DNA from 2 places in the Brevibacillus sp. MER 51 genome. Region 1 is predicted to be linked to the other one. Evidence: predicted binding sites of a transcription regulator. Region 1 holds the regulator's gene; the other holds the start of a gene.
The links. Region 1 encodes LexA, which represses DNA repair genes until DNA is damaged. Its sites were predicted from a motif close to CGAACATATGTTCG; they were not measured.
Positions count from the first base shown of each region.

Region 2: ruvC (crossover junction endodeoxyribonuclease RuvC) is a predicted target of LexA. The motif match lies at 6,678-6,691, and genes of this name have one in related genera.

Region 1 is NZ_JAMAUS010000001.1:755,777-767,765, reverse strand. It holds gene M3630_RS02915 (GNAT family N-acetyltransferase) at 695-1,585, shown strand; partial or broken gene M3630_RS02910 (SOS response-associated peptidase family protein) at 1,670-1,860, shown strand; gene M3630_RS02905 (DUF4269 domain-containing protein) at 2,197-2,772, opposite strand; gene M3630_RS02900 (DUF456 domain-containing protein) at 2,881-3,366, shown strand; gene lexA (transcriptional repressor LexA) at 3,417-4,040, opposite strand; gene yneA (cell division suppressor protein YneA) at 4,203-4,538, shown strand; gene M3630_RS02885 (DUF896 domain-containing protein) at 4,615-4,812, shown strand; gene crcB (fluoride efflux transporter CrcB) at 4,909-5,274, shown strand; gene M3630_RS02875 (HelD family protein) at 5,314-7,563, shown strand; gene M3630_RS02870 (HesB/IscA family protein) at 7,625-7,927, opposite strand; gene ltaE (low-specificity L-threonine aldolase) at 8,052-9,077, shown strand; gene M3630_RS02860 (peptide ABC transporter substrate-binding protein) at 9,307-10,950, shown strand; gene M3630_RS02855 (hypothetical protein) at 11,084-11,281, shown strand; gene M3630_RS02850 (alpha/beta hydrolase) at 11,285-11,989, opposite strand, start outside.
Region 2 is NZ_JAMAUS010000002.1:244,681-256,669, forward strand. It holds gene tgt (tRNA guanosine(34) transglycosylase Tgt) at 1-1,001, opposite strand, end outside; gene queA (tRNA preQ1(34) S-adenosylmethionine ribosyltransferase-isomerase QueA) at 1,119-2,147, opposite strand; gene M3630_RS05565 (SpoIID/LytB domain-containing protein) at 2,191-4,125, opposite strand; gene M3630_RS05570 (DUF2905 domain-containing protein) at 4,286-4,504, opposite strand; gene ruvB (Holliday junction branch migration DNA helicase RuvB) at 4,501-5,499, opposite strand; gene ruvA (Holliday junction branch migration protein RuvA) at 5,504-6,121, opposite strand; gene ruvC (crossover junction endodeoxyribonuclease RuvC) at 6,118-6,618, opposite strand; gene M3630_RS05590 (hypothetical protein) at 6,762-6,953, opposite strand; gene M3630_RS05595 (hypothetical protein) at 7,086-8,171, shown strand; gene M3630_RS05600 (BofC C-terminal domain-containing protein) at 8,257-8,829, opposite strand; gene M3630_RS05605 (bifunctional 2',3'-cyclic-nucleotide 2'-phosphodiesterase/3'-nucleotidase) at 9,044-11,032, shown strand; gene M3630_RS05610 (phosphotransferase) at 11,088-11,989, opposite strand, start outside.

The sequences.
Region 1 (11,989 bases):
TCTGCTCGCTCCTTATTTATAGATAGGCAAATAAGGGGCAAAGCCAAGAAATAGGAAATGAGATACGCAAATGAAGGCGATGATTCGTTTAAACGGAAGACCACCTCATGCAAAGTATCGCCTTACTATTTCTAGGCTTTGCATGAGCCGCTGCGGTATGTGGCAAATTGAGTGCATTCGCCATTCGTACACCCCCCTCGAGGTCCATTTTAAAAACGGTGTCCCCCTTTTTTGAAAGGGGCTATTTGAATTATATAAGAAAATGGCCTGTTTGTGTAACGATACTTACAAAAATGTAAGGAGATATGGAATGCTTATTTACAATCTTTTGAAAGTCACATATAGTGGTGGTATCTAATGTGAAAAGAGGTTTTGATTGAGTATGATGAAACTGATAATCGCTAAGTAAAATTCGAATGAATTTTATATGGGAAAAGGTCAAATGAAGGGCGCCCCTTTGTTTCTTTTTTATACCTTTTTCAAAAGCGATTAGAAGGCATTGTATCTCATTTAAACAAATTTCACGTTTGAGTACGGTATCTATTCTGTTCGGGGTAGGTATCTTCATCACAACGATTAATTTGACCATGAGAAGAGAATTCTTCTTGTGGTCTTTTTTATTTGGAAAGAAGGGATTGCTGAAGAGGAATGAATGATGACAAACAGCACAAACAATGGAATGGGAGGTTTTTACATGGGTGAATATCGATTGATTAGCGACTACAAGCATATCGAAACATACAAGGAAAGCTTTAATAACCTTGCCAAGCAGATCTTTCAGCTCGATTTTAAAGAATGGGATAACAAGGGTTTTTGGAACGACAACTATGTTTGCTATTCCTATTTGGATGGGGAACAGGTTATTGCGAACGCTTCTGCCAGTAAGATGATCGTGACATGCAATGGGAAAGAGTATAAAGCACTTCAGATCGGAACGGTCATGACGCATCCTGCCTATCGCAACCAAGGCTTGGCAGCGAAATTGATGAATCATATTCTTGAAACATGGGAGAAGGAATACGATTTTATATATTTGTATGCCAATGATACCGTGCTCGATTTTTATCCGAAGTTCGGGTTTGAGAGAGTACTGGAAAGTAGTTTTCGTTTATTGGCATCCGATTTGAAAAAGCAAGTGGGACAAAAATTGGCCTTACGTAAGCTGGATGTCGATAATGAGGCTGATTTTACTATTATGAAGGAATTTGCTGCTAAAAGAATCCCCGTTTCATCGAGACTAGGCGTGAAGGATAGCGAGCATCTGTTGATGTTTTACTTTTTGCTTGTTTTTCGGGATGCGATCTATTATCTCGAAGAGGAGGATGTGATTGTCTTATTTGAACGAGAAGACGACCAACTGCATGTATTTGATCTTGTAAGCAAAGAACCAGTTGATATAGAAGCGGTCATCTCTCATTTGGTAACGGCTGAGACTTCAAACATTCAATTTCACTTCATGCCGGATAGTGAGAATAAAAAGATCCAATCTGCATGGATGACAACGACCGATGATGTCTTATTTGTTCGACCCTCGTTAAAAATAGAGGCAGAACATTTTCGTTTTCCGCTTACTTCACACGCATAGAAGGTTTGAAATGACGCGTCAGGTGAAACAGTAAAATAGAAGAGAAAAGCAGGCGTCCAGTATGGAAGGATCTGAGGGAAAAGCATGTGCGGTCGTTTTACTCTCGTAACGAACTTGGAAAAATGGGAGCAAAGCCACGGTACAATATTGCACCGGGTCAGTTCATTCCAGCGATTATTTCTGACCGTGGCAAGCGACGTATGGGTTAGTTGAGATGGGGGTTAGTGCCGTCGTGGGCTGCCGATGAGAAGAGCAGCTACAAAATGATCAATGCATTCGCGCTGAACCATACCACAAGTAAGGGCAAGTTTTTTTGCGGAATACCTTGTAGGGCGTGGATTTGTATATATGTGTGTAGGTTCCGGGCTATGGTAACACCTGAAAAGGTCCATAGGGCTATCGTATTTTGAGTGGAACATCCTGTTCACATCCCAAGGAAGGAAGAGGCTTCGTGAACGAAGGAGGCTCCCCGAGGCTGGGCAAGAAAAGTGTCTGAAGTGTCGATGCTGGCAGTGAATGCGCCTCTGACGGTACTTTCGCTTAGCAGAAAGAGAAGATGCTCTAGATCACAATCGTGAAGGGGCACTTATGGTCGGCTCTTTGATTGAAGATTAATCCTTTCGTAGGAGATGAACTCTTTCACGTAATTCCTGTTCGGTTAACGATTCCAATTGCAACAAGGCCTCAAATGGATCACTACCTGGAATATGAAAGTATCGAGCAAATGCAGGCTCGGTTTTGATGCCGCTTTGCTTCAGAGCTCTGATGTGTTGGTATGCATCCATGCCCCCTATTTCTAGCAATCGTGCTTCGATGTCCATATGACGATAGGCATTTTGCTTTTCGACAGCTAACGGTTGAGCAAACAATTCAAACCAAAAGTCAGCTGTGAAAAAAGAGATAACGCACGTGGGGATACTTTTTATATCTAGTTGAGTCACTTCAAATCCAGGCAAACAGCCAAACGCTTTACGAACAACCTGCTCAAACTGATGCAAATCATGACTCTCGCAAATAATATCCAGATCACTTCCTACAACGTCAATGTTCAATGGGATGGTTCCGGCAAGCACTGGACGGTAATCGGATAGTACTTCCATGAGGTGCGTCTGTTGAATTGCTTCCAACGCCGCTTTTTGGCGTATTGTTCCTCTGCCCAGGTAAGAGAGATCATGCCAATTTCTCATGAGACAACCTCCATGTCTACTTTCTTTTAAAATAGTTTAGACAAAAGTGAATAAGTACGCAACGAAATCGGTAATCACTCGTATACCTAAATGAAGGGAGTGTAGTGGATGGAAATATTTTTGTGGGTCGTAGTTGTGTTGTTGTTCTTGCTTAGCATCGCAGGAATTTTCTTACCCGTTTTACCTGATACGATCTTGCTGTGGGCGGGCTTTTTACTCTATCACTTTTTTATTGCAGATCCGGGAGCGGGATTGCCGGCATCCTTTTGGTGGGGAATGGTCGTTCTAAGCATTCTACTTTACGGTGCTGACTTGCTGACGAACATGTACTTCGTGAAAAAGTATGGGGGGTCAAAGTGGTCGTCCATTGCCGCTGCGGTCGGAATTATCCTCGGGATTTTCGTGTTTCCACCGTTTGGTATGCTGATCTTGCCGTTTGTATTCGTCGTTCTCGTAGAGTTAATGGTGCAGAAGCAATCGATGGAGCGAGCAGTGAAAGCAGGGGTAGGTTCACTGATCGGATTTTTGGGTAGTGCGGTCGTAAAAGTCATCTTGCAAGTTACGATGATCATCTGGTTTTTTATCGCCAGATAACATATAGAAAACGAAAAGGACAGCCGAGGCTGTCCTTTTTTACGTGGAAACTAGTGAATGAGGCGATAGACACCGATGACTTTACCGAGAATGGTGACATGCTCCAGAATGATCGGTTCCATTGTGGCATTCTCCGGTTGGAGTCGGAAGTGGTTCTTTTCTTTGAAAAATCTTTTGACGGTCGCTTCGTCTTCTTCTGTCATGGCTACGACAATGTCACCATTGTTCGCTACGTGTTGTTGGCGAACAATGACGTAATCTCCGTCGAGAATTCCGGCATCAATCATACTGTTCCCGGAGACACGCAGCATGTAGACCTTGTCTGAAGTCACGATATTGTCTGGAAGCGGGAAGTATTCTTCCACATCCTCAATGGCTGTAATCGGTTGTCCAGCAGTTACTTTTCCGATTACGGGCACACGGACGACAGAGTCTTCGAAATTGTCTTGAAAACGATCTTCATCTGATAGCAATTCGATGGCGCGAGGTTTGGTAGGGTCTCGACGGATGAGGCCTTTTTTCTCTAAACGTGCCAAATGACCATGTACCGTTGAGCTGGAAGCGAGTCCGACAGCCTCTCCAATTTCACGTACAGAAGGCGGATATCCTTTATCACGAACTTCCTTTCGTATGAACTCGATGATGGCTTGTTGTCTACTCGATAATTTTGACATAGAAAGACACCCCTGATTTCTCGAACATATTTTCCTATATTATACCATGGGAGCTTGCGTTCGACAAACATAAGTTCGATTCATTGTTGACATGAACGTATGTTCTCATTTATTATGAGTTTACAAGAGGACAGAACGTATGTTTGTAAGGGGGCCATTATCATGAATTCATCGACTGTACGTAATCGTTTCGAGAAAAAAGAAGAACGTCGTGTTCGTTTTGGTATCACGAGAGGTCAAGCTCTCTTGTTTCTTATTACATTTATTCTCTTTTTTTACTTGTTGACCGAACTAGTGTTTGCTTCTTCGCCAATGGAGGAGCCACAAGGCATTGAGGTAACCGTACAATCCGGAGATAGCCTATGGTCGTTAGCCGTTCGCTACTCAGATCAGCATACAGATGTTCGTGACTATATCATAGAAATCAAGGAAGCGAACGGTTTGGATAGCAACAGGATTTACCCGGGTCAGACTCTGATCATGCCTGATATGCCGTAAGTGTTCGGCTGTCTTGCGGGATCATTCGAATGTGGTATAATGAAGCGGCACTACTACAGAGTGGGAGGAACCAGCAGTGGTATCTGACGCAGAAATTAAACGCATTAATGAATTGGTCAAAAAATCTCGCGAAGAAGGTTTGACTGAAGAAGAAAAGCTCGAACAAAAAGCATTGCGCCAAAAGTACATTGACGCCGTTAAGCTTTCATTGAGAGCAAATTTGGATTCCATCCGTTATGTGGAAGACCTTGAAGAAAATAAGCCAAAACAGTAAGATAACAATTACTGATACGACAGACATCCTCGCTTGACGCTAGGGTGTCTTTTTCTGTGACATACATAACGCTTTGATAGCCAGGGAGGGAAAGCGATGGCGTGGATAGCTGTAGCGGTTGGAGGAGCAGTTGGCTCTCTTTTGCGCTACCTATTGTCTTTGCTTGCGAATCAGCCAGGATGGCCATGGGGAACCTGGATCGCCAATGTTTGTGGATCGTTGATCATCGGCATCTTGTTCGTGCTGGGGAAAGAACGTGGCATATTATCTCCAACACTCTACCTCTTATTTGCAACGGGGGTCATGGGAGGATTTACGACTTTCTCTAGCTTTTCCTTGGAAGTGGTCACTTTTTGGGGAGAAGGCCACCTGTTGCGTGGCACTTTGTACGCTCTTCTCAGTTTGGGAGTCGGGCTACTTTCTTGTGCGTTTGGAATATGGCTGGGTAGGCAATGGTCCTGATACGTTCAATGGACACGATACATGTGAGGAGGAATGAAGGTGAGTACACAGCATCGTGATTATGAATGGGAACAAAAAAAGCTGGATGAAACGATTTCGGCGATTGACGAAGAAATGGAACAGCTTCGCAATGATATTCGCGAGGCGACAGATGACTATGTGAAACAGGTCGTTAACTATAAAAAGGCAAAGGATTTGCGTTACCTGGAAGATCAGGGGCGAGAGAAGCCTTATTTCGGCAGAGTGGACTTCCTGAAAGATGAGATCTACGAGCTGGATCAGGTCTACATAGGAAAACGGGGAATTGTACGCAGCGATACGTTTGACTCTGTCGTCGTGGATTGGCGTGCGCCTATCGCCAGTCTTTACTATTCCGGTGAGAGCAAAGACGCGTTTTATCGAATGGGACGAGAGATCGTACGTGGTGAAGTTCGCTTAAAGCGTAATTTTGCGATTGAAGACGGTAAGATCGTCGGCATCTATGATGGAGCGGTAAAAGAAACGATTAACCGCGAAATGGGGCATCCAGACGAGTTTTTGCAAGAGGGCTTCATTGATGAATTTTTGGCAGCCAATCTGAATCATGCGAACGATAGCAGGCTAAAAGACATCGTCGCTACGATTCAATCCGAGCAAAATGATATTATCCGGGCGGAAAAAGAACGGCCCATCGTTGTGCAAGGAGTAGCGGGGAGCGGAAAAACGACCATTGCGCTGCACCGACTCTCCTATTTGATATATAACTACCAGGATTCCATGATGTCCAAAAAATTCATGGTGTTCGCACCAAACCGGATGTTTCTTACCTATATATCCGAGGTTTTGCCTGAGCTGGGAGTCGATGACGTTCACCAGTCTACCTTTGTGGATTGGGCAGCGCGTCTCGTGAAACCTCTGCTGCCAAAAGGATGGAGAATCGTGAGTCCGGATAAGCCTCTGCAATTGTTCTTTGAAGAGGGGCAGGATGAGCGCCAGCAAGAAATAACGCGAAACAGGCTTCGCTTCAAAGGATCGCTCGCTTGTCGGGAGGCGCTGGAGCAATATATCCGGCATATCGTCGAAACGAGAATTCCTTTTAAGAAACTCAGCTTTTTATACAATAAAACGAAACAAGTCTTTTCCATTCCGGGTGATTTTATTCGCCAATGCTTCTTGGAGCAATTCGCCAATATGCCGTATCATCGACGGGTAGAAGCTCTTCGTAAGCATTTGAAACAAGAAATGAACAAGCAATTATTTGCCCATTTGCGAGAACGAAAAGTCGATTTGGACAAAGAAGGCTTGTACAAATTCGAGAAAATGCTGGAGCAAATCCTGGATACGTACCTGACTTCATTTCCAAGACTGGAAATTTTCGCAGCTTATCGCGAATTGATTGCTGACGAGGAATTGCTGCGCAAGCTCGTACCTGCTGATATTTCAGACGAAGTGGTGCGTGATGTGACGCAGTCTAGTGCTGCGCTGTTTGCAGAGGAGAGATTGGAGCCGGAAGATATCGCTCCATTGCTATACTTGCAGCATATTGTTGAAGGAATGAATAAAGCGGAGCATTTTGATCATACGGTCGTGGATGAAGCACAAGACTTGAGTGCGTTAGAAATAGCCGTCATTGCATTGGCAACCAAGCGAAACTCGCTCACAATCGTGGGAGATATTGCGCAAGGCATTCATAGCTACCGGGGGATTCTTACCTGGGAAGAGTTGACGAAGGGGATTTTTGCCCAGCTGTTTCCTTCTTATTATACGTTGTCGCAAAGTTATCGTTCCACAATTGAGATCATGCGCTGCGCCAATGAAGTGTTGCGGCAAATTGAATTGCCTGAGACGGTATTGGCAAAACCGGTTTTGCGACATGGTGAAAAACCAATCATGGTCAAGGCTCGTTCACGAGCGCAACTGTGGGAGGACATCTCTTTGCGTGTGGCTGCCTACCAGTCGGAAGGCTTCAAAACGATTGCCATCGTAGCGAAAACCATACAAGCGAGTAAAAAAGCCCATAAAGGCTTGCAAGACAAAATAGCTGATCTGACTCTGTTAGGCAGCAAGGATAACCAATTTCCCGGTGGCGTAACCGTCATGCCTGCTTTTTTAACAAAAGGCTTGCAGTTCGATGTGGTCATTATACTGGATGTGGATGCCTATCAAAATAATGAATGGGATGCGAAACTGTTGTACGTCGCGATGACACGTCCGGTCCATCGGCTTGTTATGACGCAGGTTGATGATGTTTCTTCACCGTTGCTGAAAGATTTACCGACAGCGCTGTACACCATGGCTACTGACGAATAAGAATCGATTCATCAAAGAAAACCCTCTGCCTGTAAAAAGCAGAGGGTTTATCTGTACAATCTTAGTGGTCGCCTGTGTTCCCTTTAGAAGGGTTGGTAATCACAAATCCTTCTTGCGGCAAGAAGAGGTAATCAATGACAACGCCATCCAGTAATGGCTCATCTTTTTTCACGATCACATCGATCTCTTTGTCAGTCGAGATCACCACATCTTCTTCTGTTGGCTTGTCCAGAGCGAGTCCGTAGTGGGCATGATCACCATGAGCGTGAGTAATATAAACGCGCAGTTTCAATTCTTTGTCTTCTTCTTGCTCGATAATTGGAGCCAATTGTTTGGCAGCGTTACGAGTGATTTTTAGTTTCACAGGTCAAATCCCCTAACTGTATGTAAGTTACCATTCCATCTTAGCAAGAGGGAATTCAGGATGCAATGTTGAAAGTGTTACGACATGTGTAGAGAATGACAACAGGGTGGAAGGAGAGTCATCTATGAAAATTGATTTGCGTAGTGATACCGTTACGAAACCAACCGAGGAGATGCTTCGGGCAATGGCGGAAGCGGAGGTTGGTGATGATGTTTACCGAGAGGACCCAACTGTCAATCGTTTGGAAGCGATCGCGGCTGAAATACTCGGAAAGGAAGCGGCTCTGTTCGTAACAAGTGGCACGCAAGGCAATCAGGTTGCTGTTTTGACGCACTGTGTCAATGGAGATGAGGTCATTGCGGAAGCGGATTCGCACATTTTTTACTATGAAGGCGGCGCTATGTCGGCATTAGCCGGCGTACAGACAAGGACGCTGGTTGGCGAACGGGGTGCTTTGCGCGCAGAAGAGGTAGAGAGGGCGGTAAGGGGCAACAATATCCATTTTCCTCGCACAAAATTGATCTGTCTCGAAAATACACATAATCGCGCTGGAGGGGCGGTAATCTCTGTGGCGCAAATGAAGAGTGTTTATGCTATCGCGCAAAAACACGGTATTCCCGTTCATTTGGACGGTGCTCGTCTCTTCAATGCGGCTGTCGCCCAAGGTGTTGCAGTCAGTGAGCTAAGCGCTTTTGCCGATACCGTTCAGATTTGTTTGTCGAAAGGGCTGAGTGCTCCAGTTGGTTCCATTTTGGCTGGGGATCGTGCGTTTATCGAGGAAGCGAGATGGTGGAGAAAAAAATTAGGAGGCGGGATGCGTCAGGCAGGGTATTTGGCAGCACCGGGCATCATCGCTTTGACACGGATGACCGAACGATTGGCAGAAGACCATGAACGGGCACAGCAATTGGCAAAAGGCTTGCGCCAGCTATCGCTTCAGGTCGAGCAGGTCGAGACGAATATCGTGCTGGTAAATACAGACTCGATTGGACAAACAGCTGTTGGCTTCTTGGAACGTTTGGAGGAAAAAGGAGTGCTCGCTGTTGATTTTGACGAGTATGTCATTCGCTTTACGACGCATCGACACATTACCGATCAACATATCGAGACCGTTGTTGCAGCAGTCGAGCAATTATTGGAAAAGGTGTAATCGTTTCAACCGCCCGTAGCCAGTCGAAGGGAAGACGGGCTTTTTCTTTTTCTCAAAACCGAATTCGAAATAATTAGACAATTTGTACAAAATAAGAGTCTATACACGATCTGTTTTTCGCCATACCGTCTGATTTGTTTCGTCTGCACTTGCGTTATCATGGTAGTGTGATAAAGCAAAAGCGCTTCCTGGTGTATGGAATCGAATGGAATCAAAGGGGATGGTCTCGATGAGAAAGAGGATAAGCTTTATTTTGAGCAGTTTCTTATTACTTCAAGTTTTAGCGGGATGTAGTACAAGTGAAACGGGGGTAACGAACAAACCAAACGATCAGGCATCTCAACCAACGAAGCCAACGGGAAAAGAGATGGTATTGAATTGGAATGCTGACGGTGGAGAGCCTCCGACAGCAGATCCCGGACTAGCTTCCGATGGCACTTCCTTTGATGTGATTACTGCTTGTTTTGAAGGACTGACTCGGTATGGACCGGATGGGAAAATAGCCAACGCGATTGCCGACAGTTATACGGTATCCGAGGATTTGACGACGTACACGTTCAAATTGAAAACGAATGCGCAATGGAGCAACGGAGATTCGGTAACCGCCCATGACTTTGAGTTCGCCTGGAAAAGAAATCTCGACCCCAAGACAGCGTCCGAATATGCCTATATGCTTTATTTCATTAAAGGGGCAGAGGAGTTTAACACTGGGAAAGGATCACATGAAGACGTAGGGGTAAAAGCACTAGACGATTTTACATTAGAGGTCAAGCTCAATTCGCCAGCTCCGTTTTTTTACGAGCTGACGGCTTTCCCGACACTGTTTCCTTTACATAAAAAGACCTTGGAGGCACATCCGAACTGGGCAGCTTCTCCAGACAACTACGTAGGCAACGGCCCATTCAAAATGGAGCTGTGGGAGCATAAAAACAAAATGGTCCTTGTGAAAAACGAGAAGTATCATGACAAAGATGCCGTGAAGCTCGACAAGATCGTCTGGAGCATGATTACTGATACCAACACCGCTCAAGCGTTGTTTGATTCTGGTGATTTGGATTGGGGAGGGCATCCTACCTACGTGTTGCCCGTCGATGTGATCCCTGCTTTGCAGGAGGAAGGAAAAATCGTGATGGCACCATATCCGAACACGGTTGCAGTTACCTTTAACACAACGGTGTCCCCTTTTACGAATAAAAAGATTCGCCAAGCCTTCTCGTATTCGATCCAACGGCAGCCTCTTGTAGATGGAATCGTGCAGACAGGGGTGCCTGCGGCTTTTGCGTGGGTTCCGCCCTCGATGCAACTCAGCGGAAATGACTATTTTCAAGAGGATGTAGACAAAGCCAAGCAGTTGTTGGCTGAAGGGTTAAAGGAGCTGGGGCTTTCGACATTGCCTGACGTGACCTACACATATGGTTCGGGTGACGATCGTCAGAAAAAACTGGCTGAAGCTCTTCAGGATCAATGGAAAAGAAACCTGGGTGTAGATGTGAAAATCAGTGGTTTGGAGGAAAAAGTTTTTTTACAAAACAAGCGCTCCAAAAACTATCAGTTTGCCTACCGTAATTGGGGTGCTGATTTTAACGACCCTATCAATTTCCTGGAAATTTTCAAGGATAAAACAGTGGGCACGAACGACGCTGCTTGGGAAAACGACAGATACAGAGAGCTAATCGTCCAAAGTTACTTGGAAAAAGACCCGGCGAAGCGTAATGCGATCATGCGTGAGGCAGAGAACATCTTAATGGAGGAAATGCCGATTGCCCCTGTGTATTATGGTGCAAGACCGTATATAAAAAACGACAATGTCAAAGGATTCTTGATCAACCCGTTTGGTGGTAGAGACTTTAAATATACTACCATCGAACAATAAAAAAGAGTCTTGCCGTATCCGGAAACTTGGAGAGCGGCAAGGCTTTTTTTGGTTCCGTTCGGTTGACTCACTTGTGTGTAATTCAGACCCGCCAATGAAATACTATAGCTATCCAACATAGGGGAAAAGAGGGATGGATATGATCTCGGCCAAAGAGCGAGAACGCATTCTCAATCAAATGAAACGGGATGAGAGCAAAATTGTCAACATCGTCCTAAACGATTCCAATCAGGTTGCGGGCGAAATTGAAAAAGCCAACCACCAAGGCATTTTCCTGGTGGATGGCCGGTACTACGGGTACGAGGACATCAAAGAAATCAATGGCTCGTAATGGTTACAGGCGTGGAGGCGGGAAGAAATAGCGCAAGGCGTCAGGCAGCTCTTTTTGCCACAAACCCCAGACGTGATTCCCTGGTTTTTCTCGATACGACAAGGTTGCTTGCTTGTCCTCAAGAATCTGTTTTGCCTTGCGATTCCATTGAACGAAATCGAAGGTACCCGCACTTGTTTCTACAGCTGTCTCATCGAGGCCAACGATCATCCAAATTCGCAGCCAAGATAGACTAGACTGATCCAAAAGCGGGTCGAGTGTCGTTTGGAAAAACGCCCCGGACAGCGCGAGCACTTGTGGAAAAAGGTTTGGGTTTTCCAATGCGAGATGCAAAGAAACGGTTCCACCCAAAGAGTCTCCTGCCAGCACACGTGAAGCAGGATCACGGCGCACAGGATAACGCTCCTCTATGTAAGGAATCAGCTCTTCGGTGAAAAAACGCTGATAGGCTGCGTTTCTCGACCCAGATGGAGAATACTCGCTCGTGCGTTTGTTACGGTCGACGGAAACACCGACGACGATATAGGGTTCGATACCTTCTTCCAGAATCAATTGATTGGAGATGGTCGCGATTCGCCCCATCGTAAAAAAGTCGTTCCCATCCTGGCAATACACAACAGGGTAAGAAAGAAGCTCATTATACCCCGGCGGCAGGTATACTTTGACCGAGCGGGGAGTGTCCACGTGGATGCTGGGCACTTCTTCTTT
Region 2 (11,989 bases), on a different contig from region 1:
GTAGTTAATCGGATGCCAAAGGTTTCCTCCGACTTGACCAGGTGTCGGATGTAAGCACGTGTGTAATTTTTGCAGGTGTAGCAATCGCAATTTGGATCAAGCGGGGTAAAGTCGCGCGCGTATTTTGCATTGCGGATGACCAGTCTTCCCTGGCTTGTCATGCATGTCCCATTGCGGGCGATTCTTGTCGGCAACACACAATCAAACATGTCGATGCCGCGGATCGCTCCTTCGATAAGAGCATCTGGTGAACCAACCCCCATCAAATAGCGGGCTTTGCTTGTTGGAAGCAGTGGAACGGTATGCTCCAGCACTTCGTACATCAAAGGAAACGGTTCTCCCACGCTCAAACCGCCGATCGCGTATCCTGGGAAATCCATGGAAACGAGATCTCGTGCACTTTGTGCGCGCAAATCGTTGAACATTCCACCTTGAACGATACCAAACAGCGCTTGTTCGTTTGGACGAGTATGCGCCTTCAGACAACGCTCTGCCCAGCGGGTTGTTCGCTCCATTGATTTTTTTACATAATCGTACTCCGCAGGATAAGGAGCACACTCATCGAATGCCATGAAAATATCGGCACCCAACGCGTTTTGAATCTGTGTAGCCTCTTCAGGACCAATAAACAGCTTCTCTCCGTTTAGGTGGGAACGGAAGGATACTCCTTCCTCCGTGATCTTGCGGAGGTTACTAAGGCTAAATACTTGAAAACCGCCGGAATCAGTCAGAATGGCACGGTCCCAATTCATAAAGCCGTGCAGTCCGCCTGCCTCGCGAACAATTTCATGCCCTGGACGAAGAAACAAATGGTACGTATTGCTGAGGATGATGCCCGCACCAATCGCTTTTAACTCCTCGGGGCTCATCGTCTTTACTGTCGCTTGTGTACCGACAGGCATAAAGACAGGGGTGTCAATCGTCCCATGAGGTGTATGTAGCTTACCGAGACGTGCACCAGTTTGCTTGCATGTTTTGATTAACTCGTAGCGTACAGCCAAATCTTTGCACTCCTCAAGCTATGTATGTAAGTCTTACCTATTATAGAAAAACTTCTGGGTGAAGTAAACCCACCTGACTAATAAGTATACACTTATACAGGTGGGTTGTTCACATTTTTATAAAATTAGCATCGCATCGCCAAAACTGAAGAAACGATACTCCTCTTCCACAGCCGTTTTGTAAGCACGCATCACATTCTCTTTTCCAGCCAAAGCACTCACTAGCATAACGAGCGTAGACTTCGGCAAGTGGAAATTTGTCAGTAGCCCGTCCAGGATGGAAAACGTGTAACCCGGATAAATGAAAATATCCGTCCAACCAGAGGTTGCCACCAGCTTTCCTCCATTCGCGCGCCCTACTGTCTCCAATGTTCGGCAGGATGTCGTCCCGACAGCGATTACTCTTCTACCTTCTGCTTTTGCCTGGTTCACCAGCTCTACTGTTTCCTCGGGAATCTGATAGTACTCCGCATGCATAACATGCTCTTCCACGGAATCCGCTGATACAGGGCGAAAAGTCCCAAGTCCAACATGCAGTGTTACATAAGCCAGCTGTACGCCTTTGGCAGCGATTTGCTCCAAGTACGGCTTCGTGAAATGAAGCCCGGCTGTGGGAGCTGCTGCTGAACCGCGCTCCTTCGCATAGACTGTCTGGTAACGTTCACTGTCCTCCAGTTGCGCGTGAATATACGGTGGCAAAGGCATCGTGCCTAATTGGTCGAGAATCTCGTAAAAAATACCCTCGTACACAAAGCGCACGATTCGTCCACCTGTCTCTGTCACGTCTTCACAAACACAACGCAAAAGACCGTTACCAAAAACCACTTCTGTCCCCTGCTTCATCCGCTTACCGGGCTTTACCAGCGTCTCCCAGCGATCATCACCAAGTGATTTTAACAAAAGGATTTCTATTTTCGCACCAGTCTCAGCCTTTTCACCAATCAATCTGGCAGGTAAAACGCGGCTGTCATTCATGACGAGTACGTCCCCTGCTTGGAGATGATCGATTAAATTGGTAAATTGCTGATGAACGATATTGCCTGTTTGTTTCTCTAACACGAGCAATCTCGATGAAGTTCGGTCTTCTAGCGGGTGCTGGGCGATCAAATGCTCCGGTAAATCAAAATCAAATTGTTGCACGTCCACGAAATCGTTACTCCTTTTTGCGGTAGATCTTGTGGCAAACGACTTACTTTTCGATTGTCACATCCTGGTAGTAGTGTTGCAAGATATCCTTGTAGTCATACCCTTCCTCTGCCATCGCACGTGCTCCGTATTGCGAAACACCAAGTCCGTGTCCAAAGCCAGTACCACGGAAGATGAACTGCGAACCATTGATTTTTTCTACTTCAAACTTCGTGCTGCGCAGAGGGGAGCCACCTTGTTGAAAAACAGAACGCAAAGCATCCGGTGAAGAGACGACGATTGGCGTCCCGTTTGCTTCCATCGCGATCACACGTCCAGATGGACCGCGCTCTGTCACTTTCAGGCTCGTTACGTTTCCCGAAATGCGTGGAGCTTTGTTCTTGTCATGCGCGGCGTTGATCATGGCTGCGATCTCTGTAGAGGTAAATGGACCGCGCGTCCACGAATACGCATTTTCTTCTTTTACTTCTGAAAGGATCGTAACCTCTGCGCCAGTAGGGAGTACAGACAACACACGTTGTGTCGTTGTACTTGGACCTGAGCGCAAATTGGTATTCTCGGTCGAAATGACCGCGATTCTTTGGCCCGCTGAATTGCTTTGGCCCGTTTCGGTTACCAGATCATTTCTTACATAGCCGAGCGTGCCATCTGCTAAAGCCACCTTATACCATACGCTTGCATTGTCCAGTGGATAGGTGTCTTTACTCTCGACAGATCGCAAATAAGGAACCGGATTGCCCCATACTTCTGTGCCGTCCGCTGTCATACCGCCTGCATTGGAATAGAAGAGCGACTCAGCAGGTTTGCCTTGGTAGTAAATGATTTCGCCTTCAGTCTCGTCGACGGCCTCACGCACATCATCAGACTCTTTTGTATAGCCATAATACGCCTGTTCGAAAACCGTATCAGACACATTGGCAACTCCATACTTATTGCCTTGCCACACAGCACGAGTTCTCGAAAGGACGGCCTGCGTTTTCAATGCTTCCAACGGCCAGCCTGGAGCCATTTCAGAGCCAACGACACCATACAGATACTCTTCCATTGGAAGCTCATTTACTAGTGTCAAGTGACCATTGTATTCCGACAGCTCCATCTCACCGCGATATGTACGCTGCTCTCGTTCCACAACGCCAATCACCGATTCATCGCCTGCTTTATTCGCTTCAACTGTCAGCTTAACTTGAGGGGAGAAAACATACTTCCAAATCACTTCATCTGGTGATCCGTATACATCCTGCTTCAATATAACATAAGATTGGCTGTCTGGCTCCTGATAGGAGAAAGAAGGAAATGCAGCGTTTGCTCTTCGTTTCAATTCTTTCACGGCATCAGGGCTAACCTCGTCACCGATCCAAACCGCATATTTGACTTTATCCCCATCGGATACCATCACGGGGTAAGCAGGAATACCTGCTGCTTCAAATGACGCTTGCCATTCTTGTGCTTCCTTTAAGCTTTTGAATGTACCCGCTTCGAGTCGATGCGGACCTTTTACCAGCGGATTCTGCCCGATTGCTTGGGCAACTGTTTTTGCCTGATTTGCAGCAGCTTGATACGTGTCATACGTTCCGCTTACAACCTGATAGACGGTCTGACCGTTACGATTAGCCACCTGGATTGAGCCTTCGTATTTTCGTTGACTCATTTGCTGTGCAATCTGTTGTGCGCGATTCCAGTCACCTGTTTCGGCAACGATCAGATGATATTCATCAACCCGGTAACGAGCTGCATCTCCCTTTAATTCGGGTAAATCTGTCTTGCCTTCGGGTCCATTGAGCACGACATCCATTCCATTTTCAGCAGTCAGCGTAATGGAAGGAACTACTCCCCGATAGCCTTGCCCTGTATCCACAAAAAGCGCAACTCTGATATTGTCGCCGGCTGCCTGCGCTGGTACATGTCCTCCTACGAGAACTACTGACAGCAGGCCCACCGAAAGGACTTTCCCCATCCATTTCTTTCTCATGTCGTCCATTGTCCTTTCTTCACCTGATTTACAACAAAAATTGGCATGTCTTCCCACTGTTTTTCGACAATCGCAGGCTGATCTCCTGCCTTTTTCGTAAAATGGGACCAAACGCCCGCACGCAAAAAAACCACCGGAACGATGAGCTCCGATGGCCTTCACATTTCCCCTATTTGAACAGCCGGAATAAATACATGCCAAGAGACAGGACGATGCTAATCACAATACAAGTCACGATCGGAAAGTAGAACTTGACGTTTTCCTTTTCTACCACGATATCTCCGGGCAAGCGCCCCAGCGGCAAAAATCTGCCACCTACCTGCCACAAAAGACCGACTACGATTAAAGCAGCACCACCAATAATGAGTAGCTTGGCTACAGGATTCACGATTTCATCTCCCGACCAAAGTGTTGGTACGCACTTGGGGTAAGAACCCGCCCCCGCGGCGTCCGCTGCATAAAGCCAATCTGCATGAGGTATGGCTCGCAAACATCTTCCACCGTTTGTGACTCTTCTCCGATTGTTGCTGCAATCGTATCCAGTCCAACCGGTCCACCGTCAAAGCGATCAATAATCGCTAGCAACAGCTTGTGGTCAATATGATCGAGACCGCAGGCATCCACTTGCAATCTTTCCAGCGCTTCCTTGGCAATCTCTGTCGTAATGACGCCTTCGCCTTTTACCTGGGCAAAATCGCGGACCCGCTTCAGCAAACGGTTTGCCACCCGGGGTGTTCCGCGTGAACGTCTGGCAATCTCTTCTGCCCCGCCCTCTCGAATGACGACCTGCAGGATGTCGGCTGCCCGTGAAACGATAAAGGTCAGTTCCGGGACTGTATAAAACTCCAGGCGATTAACGACCCCAAAGCGATCTCTAAGCGGCGCGGACAGCATGCCAGCCCGCGTCGTAGCCCCGACCAGTGTAAATGGCGGCAAATCCAAACGGACACTGCGAGCACTTGGCCCTTTACCGATAATGATGTCCAGCGCAAAATCCTCCATAGCCGGATACAAAACTTCCTCGACACTTCGGTTGAGCCTGTGAATCTCGTCAATAAACAGGACGTCGCCTTCTTGCAAATTCGTCAAAATCGCGGCTAAATCACCGGGGCGCTCAATTGCCGGACCAGACGTCGTTCGGATATTCACACCCAGCTCATTTGCAATAATTTGCGACAAAGTCGTCTTCCCTAGTCCAGGCGGACCGTACAGCAGTACGTGATCCAATGACTCTTTCCGCATCTTGGCCGCTTCAATAAAGATTTTCAAGTTTTCCTTCACATGCTGCTGACCGATGTATTCGTTTAAATAACGAGGACGGAGGCTCAGCTCCGCCGCATCTTCTTCCCAATTCATATGCGTCGTGATGATCCGAGAATCCAAAATCCTACCCCCTCATGAGCAACGCAAGCCCTTGTTTGATGAGCTTTTCTACACCATCGCCCTCTTTTGATTTCTCAGACAGCGTGTTTCTGATTTTTTGCAGTTCACCATCAGAGTAACCCAGTGCAGTCAACGCATCGAGTGCTTCGTTCAGTGCAGACACAGCTTGTTCGCCTGCTGTCAAATCACCCGCTGCAACAGTCAAAATCGCAGATGGTGTGTACCCTACCAATTTATCCTTCAAATCGAGGATAATGCGCTGGGCCGTCTTTTTCCCAATCCCCGGAAATTTCGTCAAATAGGTAACATTCTCCTGTTGAACCGCCATCACCAGCTGCTCAGGCGTCGCCGCAGCCAGAATAGCTAATCCACCCTTTGGACCGATTCCGCTAACATCAAGCAGTTTGCGGAACAAATCGCGTTCGTCACGGGTAGCGAAGCCATACAACAAGATGGCATCCTCCCGAACGTGATGGTGGGTAAACAATTTGGTTTTGCTGCCTTCATACCGAACGAACTGGTACGGGTTTGGGCAAAACAGTCGATAACCAATTCCGCCGGTTTCGAGAACTATGTATTCCGAATCGAGATAACTAAGTGTACCTTCTACAAAATCAATCATTTCTTGACCCCTTCCGAAATGGAAATGAACGCGCGAAACTGTGCGTGCGTAATCGCAATGCCCAATGCGTCCGCCACGTCGTCAGGCTTTGGCACTTCTTTTAACCGCAATAGGAGCTTCGTCATTTCCTGTATTTGTTTCTTCTCTGCTCCCCCGTATCCAGTCACAGCTTGCTTGACCTGCATCGGGGTGTATTCATAGACCGGCACACCAGCCAGCTCTGCCGCAAGCAAAATAACTCCTCGGGCTTGACCAACTGTAAATGCCGTCGTCACGTTTTTATTAAAGAAAAGCTTTTCGACAGACATTTCATCGGGACGATATGTTTCCAGAAGGCTCTGCATTGCCTCAAAAATCTGTTTTAATCTAAGCGGCACTGGCAATCCTGCTTCTGTCTGAATGCTTCCATATTGGACGGGACGCAATTGGCTGCCCTCTTTATCCACAACCCCGAAGCCAACAATCGCAATGCCAGGGTCAATTCCTAAAATGCGCATAGTCCACTCTCCGTGAGCAAAGATTCTACTCTCTACTGTAACACAAAGCACCCAAAAAGCGAACGTGTATTTCCATTTTGTATCCAAGTTCAAAATATATAAAAACCCGCTCCCTATAAAAGGAACGGGTTATACGGCGTCTGTTAGTGTCTGTTCATTCCGAGTGAATCCGACACATCATGCTGCATGTGGGCATATTCGTCTACACCACTCTGCATGTGCTCTTTGATCTTGTTGATCTGTTGGTAATTGAGCTTGTTGTGTCCTTGGTTCAACTGAACGTACAAACGCTGATGGAACTGGTCTTTGTAGCTACCTCTAGGCATGGTAGACATGGTCTAAAGACTCCTCCTTCGATCACCGTATGAAATCAGTATGGCGTAAGCGCAAGGGCGTTATGATACCAAGATTTACGCCACATGAGCCAAACCTATTGTTGAAACGATAAGTTGTGGAGGTGTTGGTTCTTGCGCAGCAAAGTCCTTATTTTTTGTATATGCTTTTTCGCAATCGCGCTATCCATGCCGCACTCTACGCTTGCCAAAGTCAAGAATGACATCACGGTCACCGTTTCAGTGTCACCCGATTCCTCCTTCCAAACAACCATGTCTTTCCGTGATCAAAAACAATTTACGAAGCGGATATTGAGTTCTGCTACCGAAGTCGCCTCCTATAACCCGCACTGGGTACGTGCTACATTGACCGTAAAAAAACGAACGTATGTATATGATCACGACGGCCAGCTTTATGAAAAAAAAATGCCTCGTCGTTATGTGTTGGCACACGATGTTCGCCAGCGGATCGAAGAAATGGTCAAGTCAGTAGAAGCAGTCCATTTTGCACAAGCCATTCCTTGGGAGCAGGTGAAAAAAACGTTAAAGCGGATGGAGTTCGGCACCGTAATTGATTTAGAAACAGGACTACGTTTTGATGTCCAGCGCAGAGCAGGTAGTCGCCATGCCGATGTTCAACCCTTGACGCGCAAGGATACACAAATTATGAAAAACATTTATCAGGGAAAATGGTCATGGAAGCGCAGAGCCATTCTGGTAGAGGTAGACGGTACTTATTTTGCAGCATCCATGCACGGAATGCCTCATGGTGCTGGTGCGATTAAAGGAAATGAATTCCCGGGGCATTTTTGCATCCACTTTTTTGGCAGTTCTACCCATCGACGCTCAGAACCCGATCCTAGTCACAGCATGATGATTCTCAAAGCCTCGGGAGCACTTGCCACTACACTAAAAGGGGCGTCTCCTGAAGAATTGGTCGGCTACTTCCTCACCGCTTTGCATGAACATGACACTCATGCGATGCGAATGACAACAGATGGCTTCACACTTCCAAAAGGACTGTCCGCGATCGAGTCTGTGCGAACCTCTGAAATTGTCATCCCCTCAGACGAACGTGGTCCTCTCTTGATAGAGGTTCCTGTTCGACTCGCGTACATCGCCCGTGAAGGCGGGAATTTCCGACGAACATGGAAGTTTCTTTTGCGCCGCGAAGTCCCGGGGGAACGCTGGCAAATCATAGGGGTTGAACTGAATCCATAGCAATGAAAATAAAAATCCCTTTCCAGTACAATCCGTGTTTGTTACACGAAAGGCTCGAAAGGGGTTTCTTTTGGTCCACCTGTTTTCATTGGCCACTCCATTGGTATTCGCCATAGGTGGACAATACACTGTTATACTCTGCCAAATTCCGAATGCGAATCCCTCGTTTCAGATTCTCCCATTCCTCTTTTGGCAGACTCGCTTCCATTTTCGCAGTATCGATTCGATAAAAAGTTTGCACGACATCTTGTTCAGCAGGCAGACCATGAAACAGGGTAAGCATGCCGTCCGCAGCTATTCCGATATGTCCATTCTCTTTGCACGCTGGCGCAATATCCTGCTCTCGCTTCATTAAGGTCAACTTGACAGGTTCTGCTTGTACAATTTCCCATCCACTATAATTGCCCATGACGTCTGCCAGTTGATTGGTACGAACGGATACATGCTCTTCATCTCGCACCCCGCACAAATAATGGCGAGCTAAAACCAACTCGTACGACGGACTCGCAACTACATCTGCATTGCCTGTATGGTTTAGTAAGCGCGCAAGACTTGAATCGTTTCCGTCATTACCCACGAACAGGATACCGACTACGACGCCTGTAGCTAAAGCTACACCCCACGTCGCGTATACCATCCACTTTTTGTTCTCAGTCACTTAGAACCCCTTCTTCATAGGCTTTTCTTCCTATCATTGCCACAAAGAAACAGGGACATACGCGACTAAAGAGGGATTGACGTTATATTTTTTTATTTTTGTCAATACAAAAAATTAATATACTATTTCATCTCGCCATCTATCCAGCCTTTGAATCTAATGATAAACTATTTTTGCTTGGCATTATTGTAAACTTATGGAGGTCATTTCAAACATGAAAAAAACGAACAAAAAAATGCTGACCGCTTTTCTCCTCAGCACTTCTTTGGTTGTTGGCGCACTCTCTTTTCCTCTTACTCCTGTAAGCGCGCAAACAGGTTCTGTCCTCAAGCTTCGCCTGCTGGAAACGACAGATATCCACACCAACATCGTTAACTATGACTACTACCAAGACAAAAACACAGACGAGTTTGGCCTCGCAAAAACAGCGACATTGGTCAAAAAAGCAAGAGAAGAAGCGAAAAACAGCATCCTGATCGACAACGGTGACTTGTTGCAAGGAAACCCATTGGGCGACTACGTGGCAAAAATCGACCCGTTGAAAGCTGGAGATACTCACCCTGCTTACAAAGCAATGAACCTGATGGACTATGATGTTGCCAATATTGGTAACCACGAGTTCAACTTTGGTTTGGAGTTCTTGGACACCAGCTTGAAAGGTGCGAAATTCCCTTACATAAACTCCAACGTCTATGTAGACGACAAGGACAAAAACCCTGACAATGACAAAAACATGTTCACTCCTTACGAAATCCTGGAGCGTACTTTTAAAGATGAGAACGGCAAAGATGTAAAACTCAAAGTAGGTGTAATCGGTTTTGTTCCGCCACAAATTATGCAATGGGACAAGGCTAACCTGGAAGGAAAAGTAATCGCGAAGGACATCGTGGAAACTGCCAACAAATTCGTACCTGAAATGAAGAAAAAAGGTGCGGATATCATCATCGCAGTTCCTCACTCCGGAATTGGCCCTATCGAGGGTGGTCCTCAATTGGAGAACGCTAGCTACCAGCTGAGCAAAGTAGATGGCATCGATGCGATTCTGTTCGGACACTCCCACTCCGTATTCCCAGGCCCTGGATTCGATAAAATTCCAGGCATTGATGCAGAAAAAGGAACGCTCAACGGTAAACCAGCCGTTATGCCTGGCTTCTGGGGTAACCACCTCGGCGTGATCGACCTTACGCTGAAACAAGAAAACGGAAAATGGAAAGTGGCTGATTCTGCTACAAAAGTAGTTCCGATCTATGACAAAGCAAACAAAGCATCCTTGGCTGACGCAGACAAAGCTATCGTAGAAGCAGTAAAAGAAGATCACGATAAAACGGTTGAATGGGTTCGCTCCGCTGTAGGGAAAACATCTTCCCCGATCTTCAGCTACTTTGCACTCGTACAAGATGACCCATCTATCCAAATCGTAACCAATGCACAAAAATGGTTCGTTGAGAAAAACGTGAAGGGTACAGAATACGAAGGCATTCCAGTTCTGTCTGCTGGTGCACCATTTAAAGCAGGCGGCCGCAACGGAGTAAGCTACTACTCCAATATCCCAGCTGGTACAATCGCCATCAAAAACGTATCTGACCTGTACATCTACCCGAACACACTGAAAGCGGTTCTGGTTGATGGAGCTACGGTGAAAGAATGGTTGGAGCGCTCCGCTGGACAGTTCAACCAAATCGATGCGAAGAAAACAGATGAGCAACCACTCATCAACGAGTCTTTCCCAACGTACAACTTTGATGTCATCGACGGTGTTACTTATCAAATCGATGTTACACAGCCATCCAAATACGCTGTAGATGGAAAAGTAGCAAACAAAGATGCAAACCGCATCAAAAACCTGTCTTATAACGGCAAACCAGTAAAACCTGAAGACAAATTCATCGTCGTAACCAACAACTACCGTGCAAGCGGCGGCGGTGCGTTCCCGGGTCTGGATGGCAAAAACATCGTAATCGATTCTCCAGATGAAAACCGTCAAATCGTAATCGACTACATCCTGAACCAAAAAAATATCGACCCAGCAGCAGACAACAACTGGTCTTTTGCTCCAGTAGATGCGAAGCTGAATGTTACCTTCACTTCTTCTCCTGACGCGAAACCATTCGCTGAAAAATTGTCCAATATCAAGTTCATCAACGTATTGGAATCCGGATTTGCGAAATTCTCGATTGATTTGTCCAAGCCTGCTTCCAAGTAAGCTTGCCAACAACACAAACATCCCTCTTACGAGAGGGATGTTTTATTTTATCCGACTATCCAACAAAATGGTAATGCCCCCACGGAGAGCGCGAGAAAATTCGTTCTCCGTCGTTTAAGAAGCGTTGGCGATTCGCCATCACTTTGCCTTCCATCTGGATCAGCTGCATGACCCCCCGCATGTGGTAACCTGGGCGCTGACTATACAAGCCCGTTACCTCCCGCAAGAAATTATCCGGATAACGAAGCAATTGATGAACAGCCCAAATCTGCGTATCAGATAAATAGTTGACATTACTATAGGCTTCCATCGCTTCCACAAAGGAATCCATGCGGTACTCTTGCATCAATAGCATCCGCGACATCAATTGTACAAGGTCAACAAGCTGAAGATCATGACCTACTGTATCAAGGTCAATCAAATAGCAATTGCCTCGCTCCGTAAGCAAAAAGTTATGACTCGCCACGTCTCTGTGCGCGAGCGTCCCCCTCTCCATGGCTAAAAACATTTCTGGTGTCAGAGGCAGTTTGTAGGCAGATTCCAGCAGCTCCTTGCCATCCCGAAGGACATGATCTGCCTGTTGGGAAATGAGTTGCTCCAGTTTGCTCTGGGGTCCCTTCTGTTCAATCGACCACATCAAACGCTCAAAGTATTCCAAGCGGCTCTCCCATTTATCTAAAAGAGCCGGTTTTCCTTCATACGCATAGGAATGAGCAATAGGAAAACCCTGAGCTGCGACATGAAAACGTGCCAATGTCTCTGCTGTTTTTTTAACATCGAAAAGCGAAGCGTTATCTGCTTCATGCCCATCAATCATTTTCATAACGGTGTAATGGCGGTCTTCAAATGCAAAAATTTTGGTCCCTTCCTGATTCGCCACATATTGCACCGTATGATGAAAGCCCTTCTGATGTAGTGCATCTGCTAACTCTGTCACCCACACAGCTTTTTCGACCT